Regions from separate parts of the Thioalkalivibrio sp. ALD1 genome, predicted to be linked through region 4. Evidence: predicted binding sites of a transcription regulator. Region 4 holds the regulator's gene; each other region holds the start of a gene.

Region 1 (4,199 bases), on a different contig from region 4:
GCCAACCTCGACAAGGCCCGGCGATTGCTGTGGCCGATCAAGCAGAAGTACGGCAACCAGATTTCCTGGGCGGATCTCATCATCCTGGCGGGTAACTGCGCGCTGGAGCACATGGGCCTGAAGACCTTCGGCTTTGCGGGTGGTCGCGAGGACATTTATGCCCCGGAAGAGGATATCTACTGGGGTGCCGAGAAGGAGTGGCTGGACGACAAGCGCTACAGCGGCGACCGGGATCTGGAAAACCCGCTGGCAGCCGTGCAGATGGGCCTGATCTACGTGAATCCGGAAGGTCCGAACGGTGAACCCGATCCGGTCAAGGCCGCACGCGACATCCGCGAAACCTTTGCGCGCATGGCGATGGACGACTACGAGACCGTGGCGCTCATTGCCGGCGGACATACCTTTGGCAAGGTGCATGGCGCGGGCGATCCGTCCCACATGGGACCGGAGCCGCAGGCGGCTCCACTGGAGCAAATGGGGCTTGGCTGGAAAAGCAGCTACGGCACCGGCAAGGGCGACGACACGATCACCGGTGGCCCGGAAGGTGCGTGGACGGCGAATCCCACGCAGTGGGACAACGGCTACCTCGACATGCTGTTCGGCTACGAGTGGGAGCTGACCAAGAGCCCTGCCGGCGCCTACCAGTGGAAACCGAAGGATGTGGCCGACAAGGACCTGGTGACCAGGGCGCATGACCCGTCGACCAAGGAAACGACGATGATGCTGACGACCGATCTGTCGCTGAAGGTCGATCCGGATTACGAGAGTATCGCGCGCCACTTCCACCAGAACCCGGCCGAACTGGCAGAGGCGTTCTCGCGCGCCTGGTTCAAGCTGGTCCACCGCGATCTGGGACCGAAGGCCCGTTATCTCGGGCCCGAGGTCCCGGAAGAGGACCTGATCTGGCAGGACCCGGTGCCAGCGGTCGATCACGAATTGATCGACGAGGAGGACGTGAAGGCCCTGAAGGAAAAGATCCTCGCGACCGGCCAGAAGCCAGCCGACCTGATCAAGGTGGCCTGGGGCGCTGCATCGACCTTCCGCGATTCCGACAAGCGCGGCGGTGCCAATGGCGCGCGCATCCGGCTGGCGCCACAGAAGGACTGGGAGTCGAACGAGCCACCGACACTGGCCCGGGTCCTTGATGCACTCAAGGGGGTTCAGCAGGACTTCAACGCCGCTCAGTCCGGCAACAAGAAGGTGTCGCTGGCGGACCTTATCGTGCTGGCCGGGACGGCTGCAGTTGAGCGGGCGGCACAGCAGGCGGGACATGCGGTGGAAATCCGGTTTCGCCCAGGCCGTACCGATGCCACCGAAGAGCAAACCGACGTCGAGGCGTTCGAGGTGCTGGAGCCCGAGGCGGATGCCTTCCGCAACTACATGAAGAAGCGCTTCACCGTGCCGGCCGAGGAGATGATGCTCGATCGTGCCCAGCTGCTGAAACTGAGTGCGCCGGAGATGACGGTGCTGCTGGGGGGTATGCGCGTGCTGGACACCAATGTGGGCGGGTCACGCCACGGTGTGTTCACCGATCGTCCCGGCGTGCTCACGAATGACTTCTTCGTGAATCTGCTGGATATGGATACCGAATGGGAACGCACCTCCGAGGAGGCCGAGGAGTTCATCGGGCGTGACCGCAAGACCGGTGAACAGAAGTGGATCGGCACGCGTGTCGATCTGATCTTCGGGTCCAACTCGCAGCTGCGTGCGATTGCCGAGGTCTATGCCCAGGAGGGCGCACAGCAGAAGTTCGTGAACGACTTCGTCCGGGCCTGGGACAAGGTCATGAACGCGGACCGCTTCGACCTCAACTAGAGCAACAGGATTGACGTACGCGCTCGAGTTGGCAAGCCCCGGGGTAATCCTGCTCCGGGGCAGTTTTCGTCCCCGCCGAAACGGGTCAGCGCGATACGGGTCGAGGTGATTCATGTGTCGAACTGACCCGCTTTTGGAGGCGATTCGGGGACACGCGAGCCGGTGAGATTGTGCCAATAGGGGATGATGACGCGCAATGCGGGTTGTTCGGGAGGGTTGGCATGAGGTCTGCATCATCCCGGTCGTGACCGTCCGCGCAAGGTGGCGGATGGTCAGCAAGCAAACCGATCTTATGAACAGGAGGCGCAAGATGGGACACAACACAGCCACGGCCTGTTCGATCACCCTGGCCCTGGGACTCGCGTTCGGTGGTGCCTCCACGGTAGTCGCCGATGACAAGGACGTTTTCGAGAAGGAATGGACGGATGACCCCGAATTGTCCGCCGAGGACGTTAGCGAAAGCGATCTGGAAAGCTTTCTGGCCGCTGCGGATGCCTCTCAGGACATCCGCTCCGAATATGCGGACGATATCGCCGAGGCGGAGGGCGAGGACGCCCAGGAGCTGCGCGACGAGGCGAATGACGAAATGGTGTCCGCGATCGAGGACGAAGGCCTGACGGTCGAGGAGTACCGCAGCATCGCCTATCTGATCGATAACGACAGCGATCTCGGGGAGCAGTTCGCCGAAGTGGCCAAGGACTCGTAGTTCGCAGGAGCTTCGGCTCGTGTTCTACGCCTGCAACCCCGCTGACTTACTCGGTCGGCGGGGTTTTTCCGTTGGGGCGGAAGGAGGCAGGTGGCCGCAGGTCCTGGTCCGCCGTACTGGCTAGCAGCAGGGCAGGGACCTCATCGGACCTCAACGGACGAGCAAAGTAGAAACCCTGCATGAGGTCAAAATCGAGGTCGTGACCGAGTTCGACCTGCTTCTGGGTCTCGACGCCCTCGGCGACCATCTTCAACCCGAGCGAGCTGGCCAGCAGCACGATCCCACGTGCGAGATCCTCGGCCGAGGGGTCGTGGTCGAGTCTGGAAACAAGCTGACGGTCGAGCTTGAGTGTGTCGATCGGGAAACGGTTGAGATAGGCCAGCGATGAATATCCCGTGCCGAAGTCGTCGATGGCAAGTTGCACCCCCAGATGATTCAGGGCCTCGAGGGCGGGTTCGGCGTCTTCCAGCGCGAGCACGGTCTCGGTAAGTTCGATGGTCAGCAGTTCGGGCGGCAGGTGGTGTCGCTTGAGTGCGGATGCAACGTCGTATGCCAACTCGGGGCGAATCAGGTCCCGAGCGGACAGGTTGATTGCGGTATACCAGGGCTCCTGGCCCTGCGCCTCGGCCAGGGTCTTCCAGTCCTCGGTTTGCCTGCAGGCCTCGGCGATCACCAACTTGCCGATATCGTGTATCAGGGACGAGCCCTCGGCTACATCGAGAAAGTCCACCGGCGTGAGTTCCCCGTGCACCGGATGTTGCCAGCGGATCAGTGCTTCGACGCCTACGAAGCGGCGCTGGCGGCTTGAATAGATTGGCTGGTAGCGGAGAAAGAATTCGTTGTGCCTGAGGCCTCGTCGAATATCGAACTCCTGACGCATGCGCCGCAGTTCCTCGGTGACGGGGGTCAACGCGGGAATGACGAGCCAGGCCATCAATTGCCCGATGCCGACGAAAAAGGCGGTGCGCGTGAGCCAGCGTTCGGTCTCCTGTGCGGTGCCCGCCGCAACATCTACGTAGGTCAGCGGGCCGGCCAGTATGCCGGCTGTTAGTGCGACGATCAGCGCGGCCCCAGGTCCGAAACGTGCAGCGGCGATTAATATGGGTACGTAATAGAGGTGTGGTACGAGGTTGTCGGCCCCACCGGCCAGATAGGTCACCGACCAGGAGACCAGCAGTCCCAGGATGACGATCAGCGTAGCGGAGAGGAATGACATCCCGACCCAGGAGCGGAGTGTGGACCGTGCCAGGTAGTCGGAATACCTTGTCCCGCCTGTCGGGAAGAGTGTCGAATCGGGCCTGGACATCGCGCCTTCCTTGAGGGTCCGCCCCGGCTCATCCATGGCGCATTGCCTGCCCCGGTGGCTTCGGGAAGTCGAAAAACTATGTTGACTAACGTAACGCTCGGACGTGCTGGGAGTTTAGTACTTCGCCGCATGACCTGCTGGCGATGTCTTTTTGTGCTGGTATCGCTGTCGGAACGGGTGGGGGTGGCCCGATGTGGTCGATGAACGAGAGCCGGAAATGATGTTCTCGGGCGTTGCGTCATACAAGCGATTGCCTGCACCGGTACTGTGACGCGTTTGGCTATTCCGGCACGAAGCGGATCTCCCCATACCAGGCCTCGATAGTGCTCTCGGTGTCATCGCAGTCCGTCATGATGGCGATGGCGTCGATGC
Region 2 (4,199 bases), 410 kb from region 4:
TGTCGTAGGGCTGCAGGACCACGCAGCCGTGGTCGTTCCAGTAGTCCTGCAAGCGACGGATCAGGTCCTGGAAGGTCGGGCGGCTGCTGGACGGATTGCGTTCTTGCGACATGCGGGGTCCCGGATCAGGGCAAAGCAGACAGTATATCGGCCGGGCTCCGGCTGCGGCCACCGCTGACGGCCGTGCAAGCGTCTTGCATGTGGCGGAAGCACGCCCATACTGGGGTCTGGATTCTCTTCGGGAGAGCCGCCCTGAGCAATCCCCACGCCAACTCCGAAACCGCAGTCACGCCAGAAAACGGCCGGCGCTACCGTGCCACGCGCCGGGTGACCGTTGTGGGTGCGGTGGTGAATGCCTTCCTCGCCCTGGCACAGCTTTTGAGCGGATGGCTGCTGAACTCGCAGGCCCTGATCGCCGACGGCGTACACACCCTGTCGGACCTGATCACCGATGGTGTGGTGCTGTTCGCCGCCGGCAAGGCCGCCGCCTCGCCCGACCATGACCACCCCTACGGACACGGGCGCATCGAGACCCTGGCCACCGTGGTCGTCGGCGTGTTTCTGGCGCTGGCCGGCCTCGGGATCGCCTGGGCCGCGGGGCAACGGCTGGTGGATACCGCAGCCGCGACCGGACCGGCCCCGGCCGCGCTCGCCTTTGCGGTGCTGACGCTGGTGGCCAAAGAAGGGCTTTATCAGTACACCCACCGGGTCGCGAAACGGATCGGGTCGCGCATGCTGGATGCCAACGCCTGGCACCACCGCACGGATGCGATCTCGTCGCTGTTCGTGCTGGTCGGGGTCGGAGCCGCGGTCGCAGGCTTCCCGTGGGCCGACGCCCTGGCCGCGCTGATCGTCGCCCTGTTCATCCTGCATATCGCCGGACGCCTGATCGTACGCAGCGCCGCCGAACTGATCGACACGGCACTGGACCGGGACGAGGTCCTGCGCATCCATCACACCATCATGGAAGTGCCCGGGGTGAAGGATGCGCACATGTTGCGCACGCGGCGTCACGGGAGCGACGTGGTCGCCGATGTGCATATTCAGGTCGCCCCGATGATCTCGGTTTCCGAAGGGCACCGGATCGCCGATGCTGTGTACTGGGCCGTCACGCAGCGCCACGAGCGCCTGCGCGATTTTACCGTTCACGTTGACCCGGAGAACGACGAGGAGCAGGCGCGCAGCTCGAATCTGCCCCTGCGTCCGGATGTCGCCGAAGCGGTGCGCGAGGCCTGGATGGATGCCCCGGAGCTGGAGTCGCTGGAGCACCTTTCCCTGCACTATTTGAACGGGCGTATTCACCTGACCCTGACCCTGCGCCTTGACGGGGCATCTTCGCTTGCGGACCTGAACGCGCGTGGCGAGACCCTGTCACAGTTGCTGCAAGGCCACCCGCGCCTCAAGGGGCGGTTGGGCGAGGTGAAGATCCTCTACCGCCCGTGCACTACAGGTGTGCAACAAAAGCCTTGATGCACTAATGTGGTGCCAATGTCGCACGGATATCGTGCAACGCCACGTTCGGCGCTCGTCTGGCAGGCCCTGGACCTCCGTCACAGGGCCATCCGGGCGAAGTGGCATGATGCCTGCATAGAACCGCTTCAACGCCGCCCGACCTCGAATCGATGCGGCGAATCCAAAGACCAAGAGCAAACCTTAAGGAGACTCCCATGTCCGCAGCCGACGTGCTGAAGCAGATCCAGGAAAAGGAAGTGCGCTTCATCGACTTCCGCTTCACCGACTCCAAGGGCAAGGAACAGCATGTAACCGTGCCGGCCCATGACCTCGACGAAGAGTCTTTCGAGGAAGGCAAGATGTTCGACGGGTCGTCGATCTCCGGCTGGAAGGGCATCAACGAATCCGACATGATCCTGATGCCGGACGCGGAATCCGCGGTCATCGATCCGTTCTTCGAGGACATGACCATGAACATTCGCTGCGACGTGGTCGAACCGGCCACCATGCAGGGCTACGACCGCTGCCCACGCTCCCTGGCGCGCCGTGCCGAGGCCTACCTGCAGAGCACCGGCATCGCCGACACCGCGCTGTTCGGTCCGGAGAACGAATTCTTCGTGTTCGACGACGTGAAATGGGGTGCCGACCTTTCCGGCTCCTACTGCCGAGTGGACTCCTCCGAGGCCTCCTGGAACTCCGAGCGCGTCTACGAGGACGGCAACATCGGCCACCGCCCGGGCGTGAAGGGCGGCTATTTCCCGGTCCCGCCGGTCGACAGCCTGCACGACCTGCGCTCGACCATGTGCGAAGTGATGACCGAGATGGGCCTCGTGACCGAGGTGCACCACCACGAGGTGGCCACCGCTGGCCAGTGCGAGATCGGTGTCGGCCCCGCGACGCTGACCCAGAAGGCCGACGAGGTTCAGGTCCTGAAGTATGTGGTGCAGAACGTTGCCCACATGCACGGCAAGACCGCGACCTTCATGCCCAAGCCGATCGTCGGCGACAACGGCTCCGGCATGCACGTGCACCAGTCGCTGTCCAAGGACGGCAAGAACCTGTTCTCCGGTGACCTGTACGGCGGCCTGTCCGAGACCGCGCTGTACTACATCGGCGGCATCATCAAGCACGCCCGCTCGCTGAACGCCTTCACCAACCCGTCCACCAACAGCTACAAGCGTCTGGTGCCGGGCTTCGAGGCGCCGGTGATGCTGGCCTACTCCGCGCGCAACCGTTCCGCGTCGTTGCGCATCCCGTTCGTGATGAGCCCGAAGGCCCGCCGCATCGAGCTGCGCTTCCCGGACTCCACCGCCAACCCGTATCTGGCGTTCGCCGCGATGCTGATGGCCGGTCTGGACGGTATCCAGAACAAGATCCACCCGGGCGACGCGATGGACAAGAACCTCTACGACCTGCCGCCGGAAGAGGAAAAGGGCATCCCGCAGGTCTGCCATTCGCTCGACCAGGCGCTGGAAGCCCTGAACCAGGACCGCGAGTACCTGACCCAGGGTGGAGTGTTCACCGACGACATGATCGATGCCTACATCGACCTGAAGATGGAAGAAGTCACGCGCATGCGCATGACCACCCACCCGGTCGAGTTCGACATGTACTTCAGCCTGTAAGGCATCCGCTTCCGGCCCCTCGGGGCCAGAGGCACTGGCCGCCGCGACCTCCGGGTCCGGCGGCTTTTTTGTGCGCGGGATCCGACCCGACCGCGTTTCAGCGACCGGGAAACGCTGATTTATCGGCGTTTCCCGGCGGCACAGGTACGTGCCGCCGGAACCGGCCACCGTAGTGGTTGGTTCCGAAGCAAGCCGCAAACCCCCTTTACCCGTGCAAAGACATACAGAACGTTGTAGCGCCGCGTGCGGCTCCGAAAGCCAGGATGGCTTTATTCAGCGCTTCTATAAGGGCTGGGCTGACCCTCGGGGGCCGGGTGGAAACGCTTGTAAGCCCAGTTGTACTGCTCCGGGCAGCGCCGGACCAGGGCCTCCACATGGGCGTTGATCGCGGCCGCCGCGCGGGCAAAGTCGCGGTCGGCGACCTCCGGCCCGGCCTCGATCTCGTGATAGCGGAACCCGCGCCCCTTCGGCAGACGTTCGGCGAACAGGAACACGACATGGTCCTCGCGCCCGCGCAGCAGGCGCGGCAGCAGGGTCATGGTCAGCGCCGGGCGGCCGAAGAACGGTGCATGCGTACCGGAGGCGCCCTTCGGGCTCTGGTCGGGCAGGATACCGATGATCTCGCCGCGATCGCGCGCCTGCTGCAGCACGCGCAGCCCGGAGCGGTCGGCCGGGGCCAGGGTCGCGCCGGTCGAGGCGCGGGCCTCGCGCACCCAGCGGTCGATCTCGGGGGTCTTGAACGGGCTGAACAGGGTGGCCATCGGCCCGTGGCAGGCGGCCTGCAGCCCGGCGAACTCCCAGGAACCCAGATGCGGGGCGCACAGGAACAGTGCCCGCCCGCCCTCGCGTTCGCGCAGGCGGGCGTAGCGGGGCGGCTCGACCGCCAGTCGTGAGAGAGTCTGCGGCGAGGCCTGCCAGAGCCAGGGGGACTCGGTCAGCGCCCGGCCCATCGCCATCAGCGATCGACGCCCGACCCGACGGCGCCAGGCGGTGTCCTTGTCCGGGAAACAGAGTTCGAGGTTGCGGCCGGTGATCCGGGCGGAGCGCGTCGGCCAGTACCAGGCCAGCGCGCCGAGCAACCCGCCCAGCGCATGATTCACGCGCAGCGGCAGGCGGGCGAGC
Region 3 (4,199 bases), 180 kb from region 4:
GGACAGCAACACGGCCATCACACCCCAGATACCGGCAGTACCGTGCGCGGAGATCGCACCAACCGGATCGTCGATCTTCAGCTTGTCCAGCGCGACGATCGAGAAGACCACGATCACGCCACCGATGGCACCGATGATCATCGCCAGGAACGGGCTGGGCATCAGCGGCTCGGCCGTGATGGACACCAGGCCCGCGACCGCGCCGTTCAGTGCCATGGTCAGATCAGCCTTGCCGAACACCAGACGGGTGGTGATCAGGGCGGCGACCACACCCCCGGCCGCGGCCAGGTTGGTGTTGGCGAACACGGCGGCCACGGCGTTGGCGGACTCGATGTCCGAGACCTTCAGCTCGGAGCCACCATTGAAGCCGAACCAGCCCAACCACAGGATCAGCACGCCCAGGGTCGCCAACGGCATGCTGGAGCCCGGGATCGCGTTGATCTGACCGTCCTTGCCGTACTTGCCCTTGCGCGCCCCGAGGAGCAGCACACCGGCCAATGCCGCGGCGGCACCCGTGAAGTGGACGATGCCGGAACCGGCGTAGTCGAGGTAGCCGATCTGGTCGAGGAACCCTTCACCCCAGCTCCAGAAGCCCTGGATCGGGTAGATGAAGCCGGTCAGCACGACCGCGAAGGCCAGGAAAGCCCACAGCTTCATCCGCTCGGCCACGGCACCCGAGACGATGGACATCGCGGTGGCCACGAACACGACCTGGAAGAAGAAGTCGGCACGATCGGAGTAGTAGATGTCGCCATCGCTACCCAGTACCTCGCCCACGGCATTGTCGCCGGTGATCAGGAAGCCCAGGCTCGGGATTACGGAGCTCAGGCCATCGCCGTACATGATGTTGTAACCGATCAGCATGTACATGATGCTGGCGATCGAATACAGGGCGATGTTCTTGGTAGCGATTTCGGCGACACTCTTGGTGCGCACCATCCCGGCCTCGAGCATGGTAAAGCCCGCGGCCATCCACATCACCAGTGCACCGGCCACCAGAAAATAAAATGTGTCCATCGCATAGGCGAGTTCGACAACTTGTTGTTCAATTTCCATGATTGAAATTCCTCATTCGATGGAAGAGGGAAAACCCTTAAAGGGCCTCCGGGCCGGTCTCGCCCGTGCGAATACGCACGACCTGCTCCACCGGTGTGATAAAGATCTTGCCGTCGCCGATCTTGCCCGTACTGGCAGACTTGGAAATGGCCTCGACCACCTGATCGACCAAGTTCTCGTCGACAGCCACTTCCAGTTTCACCTTGGGCAGAAAATCGACCACGTATTCGGCTCCGCGATAGAGCTCGGTATGGCCGCGCTGACGACCAAAACCCTTTACTTCGGTCATGGTCATTCCTTGCACGCCGATCTCCGAGATCGCCTCGCGGACATCATCAAGCTTGAACGGCTTGATCACGGCGGTAATCATCTTCATGTCGGACTCCTTGAGCGGGTCCACCAAAAGGCGGACCCGCAGTTACTTGAGGGGAAAAGCCGGGTTTAGAACGTCTTGGTCCAGCCCACCCAGGCGCCAACGTCCTCGTCGGACTCATCGACGTATTCCAGGTTGAAACTGAACTCGCCCCAGTCACCGGCATCGCGGGTGAGGCTCGCGGTGTAGTGGGTGTAGTTGTCGTTTTCGTCGGTGTCGTCGAAGGTCTGGCGGCCGACCAGGAAGCCGACGCTGTAGACATCCATGAACGGGATATCGAGGCCGCCGTAGTAGTACGTATCCTTGCGCTCGAGCGCCGAGTCGGAGCTGTCGGTGACGACGTGTGCGATACCGCCATAGAGGCCTACAGGGCCGGTGTCGAAACTCAGCTCGCCGTAGATCTCGCCGAAATCGGCGCTCAGGGAACCGGTGTCGTCACGGGCATCGGGGTAGGCGTAGTAGACGTAGCCGACGTCGTAGCCAAGACCGTTTTCGAAGTCATCGGCGAACCCAAGATAAAGATCCAGCTCGTAACTCGTGTCGTCCCCGAAGTCGACATTGGAGACCCAGGTTCCGGTATAAAATCCGGATGCGTGTTCGTAATCTATGCCACCCTGGATCGCGGCACCGTCATCCGTTTCAGAACCACCACGGAAGTAGTAGTTGGAGACCGCCCCGATGTTGACGGAAAGCTCCGCGGTGGCGGTCGAGGTAAAGACCACGCCACCGGTCGAGCCGACAGTGACAATGGCGGCGGCCAGTGCGGAACGAGTGAACTTCTTCATGTTGTGTTCTCCCAGTTGTGCAATTGAGTGTCGCGTAGTCGACACCCGGTCCTTGCACGGGCCGTGCCACATCGGGAAAACGGAGCCAGATCGGCTTTTCACAACACCTGTTGCAGGCGAACGACGCTCGCGCGCACGAAAGTAGTGCGCACTAAAAGTGCACACGCACCATGTTGGGTCAGAGAATGAGGAATCTGTGACCGGCCGCACGGCCGGCACCGAAACGGACTAAGTCAGGAACAGGCGTAAGGGGATCAGGCGGAGGCTGGCAGGGTGCCGCGTTCGACCACGATGCCGACCTCGGCCACACCGGCAACCGCACCGGGCTTGCCCAGTTCGATGCGCACCCAGGGGGTGCGGAACTCGGCCATCAGGGCCTCCGCGACCTCCTCGGCCAGAGATTCCAGTAGCGCGTGAGGCTCGCGCGTGACGATCGCGCGCACGGCGTTAGCCACCGCCTCGTAATCGACCGTATCGGTGATCTCGCCCGAGTGCGCGGCGATGCGCGTATCAGTAGCCAGCTGGATGTCAAAGCGCAGGGGGCGCTGGATGCGCTGTTCCCAGTCATAGACACCGACGACGGCATCAATGCGCAGATCCTTGAGGTAGATTCGATCCATCCCGTACCTTCGCGGTCCGGCCCTGGCGGCCGGCGCCTATCGTACTGGCTTGCCCACGGCAGGTACACCGAACCGTTATCATGACGCGGCACCTTCCCAAGGACATTCCTGATGCCCGAGCGCTTTCACGATCTGCCGTGGCCAGATAACCCGGATGGGTCGCCCCGAAAGGTGGGCGTGGAGATCGAGATGGCTGGCGTTTCGCTCGAGCGCATGGCGGAGGCGATCCGCACCGAGTTTGGCGGCCAGGTGCGCTGTGACAACCCGTTCGTCGCCCGGGTCTGCGATACGGACCAGGGCGATTTCCAGGTCGAACTGGACGCCCGGGTACTGAAGGACCGGGCCTATCGCAGCCACCTGCGGCGGCTGGGCATCGAACTCGACGACACCGACGAGGCCGCGCTGGACCGCTGGCTGGCCGATGCCGCCGGGCGCCTGGTACCGCACGAGATCGTCGCACCACCGATACCGGCCTCGGCACTTCCCCGCCTGGACCGTGTACGTGCCGTACTGCAGGAAGCCGGTGCCCTTGGGACCGAGCGCTCGTTGCTCTACGCCTTCGGGCTGCAGCTCAATATCGAGGTCCACAGCACCGATGCCGCCTGGATCCTTGATGTCCTGCGGGCCTTCCTCCTGCTGTACGAGGTGCTGACGAACGCGGGCGAGATCGACCTGGCCAGGCGCCTGTCGCCCTACATCCGCGCGTTCCCCGGCACCTTCGTCCGCGAGACCCTGAACCCGGACTTCCAGCCGGGCCAGGGGGGACTGATCGACCATTACCTCGCACACAACGCCACGCGTAATCGGCCGCTGGACATGCTTCCGCTGTTTGCCGAGCTGGACCGGGACCGCATCAACGCCGCCCCGGTGGAGCATGAACTGATCAAGGCCCGGCCCGCGTTCCACTATCGCCTGCCCAACTGCGAGATCGACGACCCCGAATGGAGTCTGGCCCACCCCTTTAACGGCTGGGTCGAAGTGGAACGGCTCGCCGCGGACCGGGAACGCCTGCAGCGGATGAGCCGCGAATACCTGGAACGTCCCACTCAGGCACTGGGTCGCTGGGCCGATGACTGGGCCAGGAGGCTGCGTGGCTGGTTCTGAATACGAGGCCCTGAGCGACCCCGAGCCGGCGCGGCGTCCAGTCGTCGCGATCACCGGCCCCGACCAGGGTGGAGGCCCCGCCTGGCTGTTTACCGCGCTGGCCGTCTGGCGCGCCGGCGGGCGCCCCCTGCGCGTACGCCCCGGCAAGCCGCGCCCCCATTGCGCGTTCGACGCACTGGTGGTCGGGGGCGGTGCGGATGTCGATCCCCAACTGTACGGGGAGTCGCTGCCTCAGGGCCCGAACCCGGAGGCCATTCGCGG
Region 4 (4,199 bases):
ACCTCGAGCAGGTCCTGCAGCAGGGCCGGGCAATGTCCGCGCACGATATCCGGGGCGATGCGGGCGAACTCCGGCGCATCGTCGGCAATCAACCGGTGCCCGCGCGAGATGAGCTCCAGCGCCACCTCGCTCTTGCCCACGCTGGAGGCCCCGCTGATCAGCACGCCGATTCCGAGGATCTCCATGAACACGCCATGGCGCACCTCGAAATGGGCCAGCCGCTGCTGCAGGAAGTAGCGCAGCAGCGAGATGATCTCGTGGCTGCTGGTGGAGGAGCACAGGATCAGTGGCAGCTGCTCCTCGGGGACGTCCGGCATCTCCGAGAACGGGCAGGTGTCCTCGGCAAAGATCACCGCGGTCGTGCCGGTGCGGGCCATCTCCAGGATCAGCTGCTCGCGCTGCTCATCGCTCAGCCGCGCGATATAGCGCGCCTCGAAATCGCCGATCACCTGAATGCGATTTGGCCGGATCAGGTTGAGGTGCCCGGCCAGGGGCAGGTCGTCTCCGTCCCCGCCTACCAGATTGCGGTCGGGTGCGACCTGCTCGCCATGGACGTAGCGCAGGTCCAGGCGGTTGCCCATCGCCTGGATCAGGGCCTCGACGGTGATGTCGCGTGCGATGCCACCCTCCCCCAGTGCCTCGTTCATCCACGCATCTCCGGAAGAGTCAGCGTTGAGTGTCGGAACATGGTGAACACTGCTGGGGCCCCATGATCAGGCGTCGCCGAAGGCCCTGGTCAGTGCACGCTCCAGGGCGTCCGCGTCACCGGCACGACGCAGCGAGGCGATATTGTCGGGCTGAGAAAGGCCACGAGCCAGCTGCGCCAGGAGATCCAGGTGTTCACTGGTAGCCGCCTCGGGGACCAGCAGCGCGATCAGGATATCCACCGGCTCGTGATCCATGGCGTCGAAGTCGACGCCCTGGTCCAGCCGCAGGACCGCGACCCGGGGGGCGTCGATCTCGGCCAGGCGCCCGTGCGGGATGGCCACACCATGACCGAGACCGGTGGAGCCAAGCTTCTCGCGGGCAGAGAGGGCCTCGAAGATGGCCCCGCTGGCCGGACCGGCGGACTCCTCGCCGCCGACGGCCAGCAATTCGGCCAGGGTCTCGAGCGACCGCTTCTGGCTGGAACACTCGGGTTCCAGTCGAATACGGTCGCGGGTGATCAGCTCGGCAATGGTCATTGCGTTACAGGGCCTGTTCGCGGTTGCGCTGGGCACCCTCGGCGCGGTGATGGTCCTTGACCTTTTCCTTGTGCTTGATGAGCTGGCGATCCACCTTGTCGATCAGGCCATCGATCGCCGCATACATGTCCTCGTGACTGGCTTCTGCGTGGATGTGATTACCGCTGACCTGGAGATTGGCCTCTGCCTTGTTGTTCAGGTTCTGATTTTTCTCGTGGGTCAGCACCACATGCACGTCGATCACCTTGTCGAAGTGGCGCTCCAGCTTCGCGAACTTTTCGTTTACGTAGTCGCGCAGGGCGTCGGTGATATCGACGTGATGGCCGGTCAGGTTGATCTGCATGGTCAGGCTCCTTTTTGCTTGGTTCCGCTTGGCATGCTCGCCATCTGCCGGCGTTCACTGGAAGACGGTATGTGCATGGCCTCGCGGTACTTGGCCACGGTACGTCGGGCCACATTGATGCCCCGATCCGACAGGATCTGGGCCAGTTTGGCATCGCTCAGTGGCTTGTTCGCGGTCTCGCCACCAATCAGTTCTCGAATCATGGCACGGATCGCGGTCGCCGAGCATTCGCCACCGTCGGCCGTCCCGACATGACTGGAAAAGAAATACTTGAACTCGAATACCCCACGCGGGGTGTGCATGTATTTCTGTGTGGTCACTCGCGAGATGGTCGACTCGTGCATCTCCAGGGCCTCGGCGATGTCACGCAGGATCAGTGGCTGCATGGCGACTTCGCCATGCTCGAGAAACCCCTGCTGGCGCAGGACGATGGCCTGGGCGACCCGCAACAGGGTATCGTTGCGGCTGTGCAGGCTCTTCAGGAACCAGCGCGCCTCCTGCAGCTGATCGCGCATGAACGCGCTGTCACGCGCATCGGAGACCTGCCGCACCATGCCTGCATAGAGATCATTGATGCGAATGCGCGGAGCAATCTCCGGGTTCAGGTCCACACGCCAGCCATCGCGGTCATGGCGGACATAGACATCCGGCACGACGTATTCCGAAGTGGACTCGCTGATCTGGGCACCCGGACGCGGGTTCAGAGTACGGATCAGGTCCAGCGCCCGCGCCAGTTCGTCTGGATCGCGCACGCCTGACTGCCGCTGCAGGGCCCGGTAGTCCCGCTTGGCCAGGCTCTCCATGCCGTTTTCCAGGATGGCTCGAGCCGCGTCGCGCGCCGGGGCATCCGGCGCCAGATGGCGCAGCTGGATCTCCAGACACTCGCGCAGGTCCCGCGCACCGACGCCCAGCGGGTCGCACTGCTGAATCCAGTGCAGCACCGCCTCGACCTCGTCGACCCCCACGGGCTCGTCCTCGCCCTGGCTGATCATCTCCGCCAGCGCCTCGAGATCACCGTCCAGGTAGCCATCCGGGCTGATCGCGTCGATCAGCGCCGCGCCGATCCGCTGGTCGCGCGGGGTCAGGTGGCTCAGATGCAGCTGCCAGAGCAGATGGTCCTGCAGGCCCTCGTCGTCGCCGTCGGAGGTATTCTCCAGCGGATCGCGATCATCCAGGCCGCGCGGGCTCGGAGCGGGCTCGTAGATGTCGTCCCAGCGGCTGTCGGTGCTCAGCTCCTCGGGGATCACGTCATCGCCGGCCGTATCGGCCTGCATGCGATCCCCGTCGACCCGCTCGCCCCCTTCCTCCGGGCGCTCGCCCAGAGCCTCCTCGCCCTCGTCCTCCACCTGCTCGAGCATGGGATTGCTTTCCAGCGCCTGCTGGATCTCCGCCTGCAACTCCAGCGTGGAAAGCTGCAACAGGCGAATGGCCTGTTGCAGCTGCGGGGTCATCGTCAGCGTCTGCCCCAGCTGCAGATTGAGCCCGGGTTTCAGCATCGCGGTTTCAGGTCCATCGTGACCATTAAGACCCTCTCAAGAAGACATTGATCCATCTGCACCGAGAGCTCACAGCCGAAAGTTTTCACCGAGGTACACCCGGCGTACCTGCGGGTCGTCCAGCAGTTCCTGCGGAGTCCCCGCGCTCAGGATGCGGCCCTCGCTAAGAATATAGGCCCTGTCGCAGATTCCGAGTGTCTCGCGCACATTGTGGTCGGAAATCAGTACCCCGATCCCGCGCTGGGCCAGGTGTCCAATCACGGCCTGGATATCACCCACGGAAATCGGATCCACGCCGGCGAACGGCTCGTCCAGGCAGATAAAGCGTGGATCACCAGCCAGCGCTCGCGCAATCTCCGCGCGACGGCGCTCGCCTCCGGACAAGGCAATCCCCGGACTGTGCCGCACCGTCTCCAACTGAAATTCCTCGATCAGGGCATCGCCGATCCGACGACGTTCGTGGCGATCGAGCTCCGGCCGGAGCTCCAGCACGGCCTGGAGATTGTCCCAAACACTCAGTCGCCGGAATATCGAGGCCTCCTGCGGCAGGTAGCCCAGCCCGGCGCGGGCCCGCGCATGAATTGGGGCATGGGTTATATCCCGGTCGCCCAGCGTGATACGGCCGCGATTGGGCCGTATCAGGCCGACCAGGCTGTAGAAACAGGTGGTCTTGCCCGCCCCGTTCGGGCCCAGCAGCCCCACCACCTCGCCGGGCGCCAGGTCGACATCGACGCGATCCAGTACCGTACGCTTGCCATAGCGCTTGGTCAGCTCGCGTCCGGCCAGATAGCCGGCCACCGGAGGGGCTTCGCCATCCGTCCCTGCTGGTATGCTGGGGTCCACCTCGGTCATTCGCCGTCTTCGCGGGGCTGGATCCTGATGCGTACACGCTCGTCATCGGTCTCGCCACGCTCGGCTTCGATGATGTCGGTTTCCAGGTCGTAGACAATACGCTTGCCACGCGCCTCCTCGGCCGCCGTGACCACGTGTGCCTGGTCCGTCAGGATCACCCGGTCTTCGTTCAGCAGGTAGTCGATGCGCAGTGCGGTGGCGATGCGCATCTCCCCCGTCTCCGGATCCGGCGACTCCAGCCGCGCGGGCTCGCCGTGGGCCTCCATCTCGTAGGGACGCCGATCGCGGCTGCGCACATAGACCTTGTCCGCCTCCAGCGTCATA

What was found. Region 4 encodes sigma-54, which starts transcription at its own class of promoters, with help from an activator protein. Its sites were predicted from a motif close to TGGCANGNTNCNTGCTT; they were not measured.
Region 1: F623_RS0107265 (DUF4168 domain-containing protein) is a predicted target of sigma-54. The motif match lies at 2,033-2,049, and genes of this name have one in related genera.
Region 2: glnA (glutamate--ammonia ligase) is a predicted target of sigma-54. The motif match lies at 1,573-1,589, and genes of this name have one in related genera.
Region 3: F623_RS0102430 (TorF family putative porin) is a predicted target of sigma-54. The motif match lies at 2,267-2,283, and genes of this name have one in related genera.

What each region holds. Positions count from the first base shown of each region.
Region 1 is NZ_KB906242.1:560,342-564,540, reverse strand. Features, by position in the region: gene katG (catalase/peroxidase HPI) at 1-1,815, shown strand, start outside; gene F623_RS0107265 (DUF4168 domain-containing protein) at 2,126-2,521, shown strand; gene F623_RS12870 (bifunctional diguanylate cyclase/phosphodiesterase) at 2,568-3,827, opposite strand; gene F623_RS0107255 (DUF3047 domain-containing protein) at 4,108-4,199, opposite strand, start outside.
Region 2 is NZ_KB906241.1:283,904-288,102, forward strand. Features, by position in the region: gene glyQ (glycine--tRNA ligase subunit alpha) at 1-112, opposite strand, end outside; gene F623_RS0101360 (cation diffusion facilitator family transporter) at 199-1,470, shown strand; gene glnA (glutamate--ammonia ligase) at 1,668-3,077, shown strand; gene F623_RS0101370 (lysophospholipid acyltransferase family protein) at 3,347-4,199, opposite strand, start outside.
Region 3 is NZ_KB906241.1:516,131-520,329, reverse strand. Features, by position in the region: gene F623_RS0102440 (ammonium transporter) at 1-1,056, opposite strand, end outside; gene F623_RS0102435 (P-II family nitrogen regulator) at 1,094-1,432, opposite strand; gene F623_RS0102430 (TorF family putative porin) at 1,498-2,214, opposite strand; gene folB (dihydroneopterin aldolase) at 2,469-2,834, opposite strand; gene F623_RS0102420 (amidoligase family protein) at 2,946-3,938, shown strand; gene F623_RS0102415 (gamma-glutamyl-gamma-aminobutyrate hydrolase family protein) at 3,949-4,199, shown strand, end outside.
Region 4 is NZ_KB906241.1:695,902-700,100, reverse strand. Features, by position in the region: gene hprK (HPr(Ser) kinase/phosphatase) at 1-647, opposite strand, end outside; gene F623_RS0103290 (PTS sugar transporter subunit IIA) at 714-1,184, opposite strand; gene hpf (ribosome hibernation-promoting factor, HPF/YfiA family) at 1,189-1,527, opposite strand; gene F623_RS0103280 (RNA polymerase factor sigma-54) at 1,530-3,023, opposite strand; gene lptB (LPS export ABC transporter ATP-binding protein) at 3,093-3,875, opposite strand; gene lptA (lipopolysaccharide transport periplasmic protein LptA) at 3,872-4,199, opposite strand, start outside.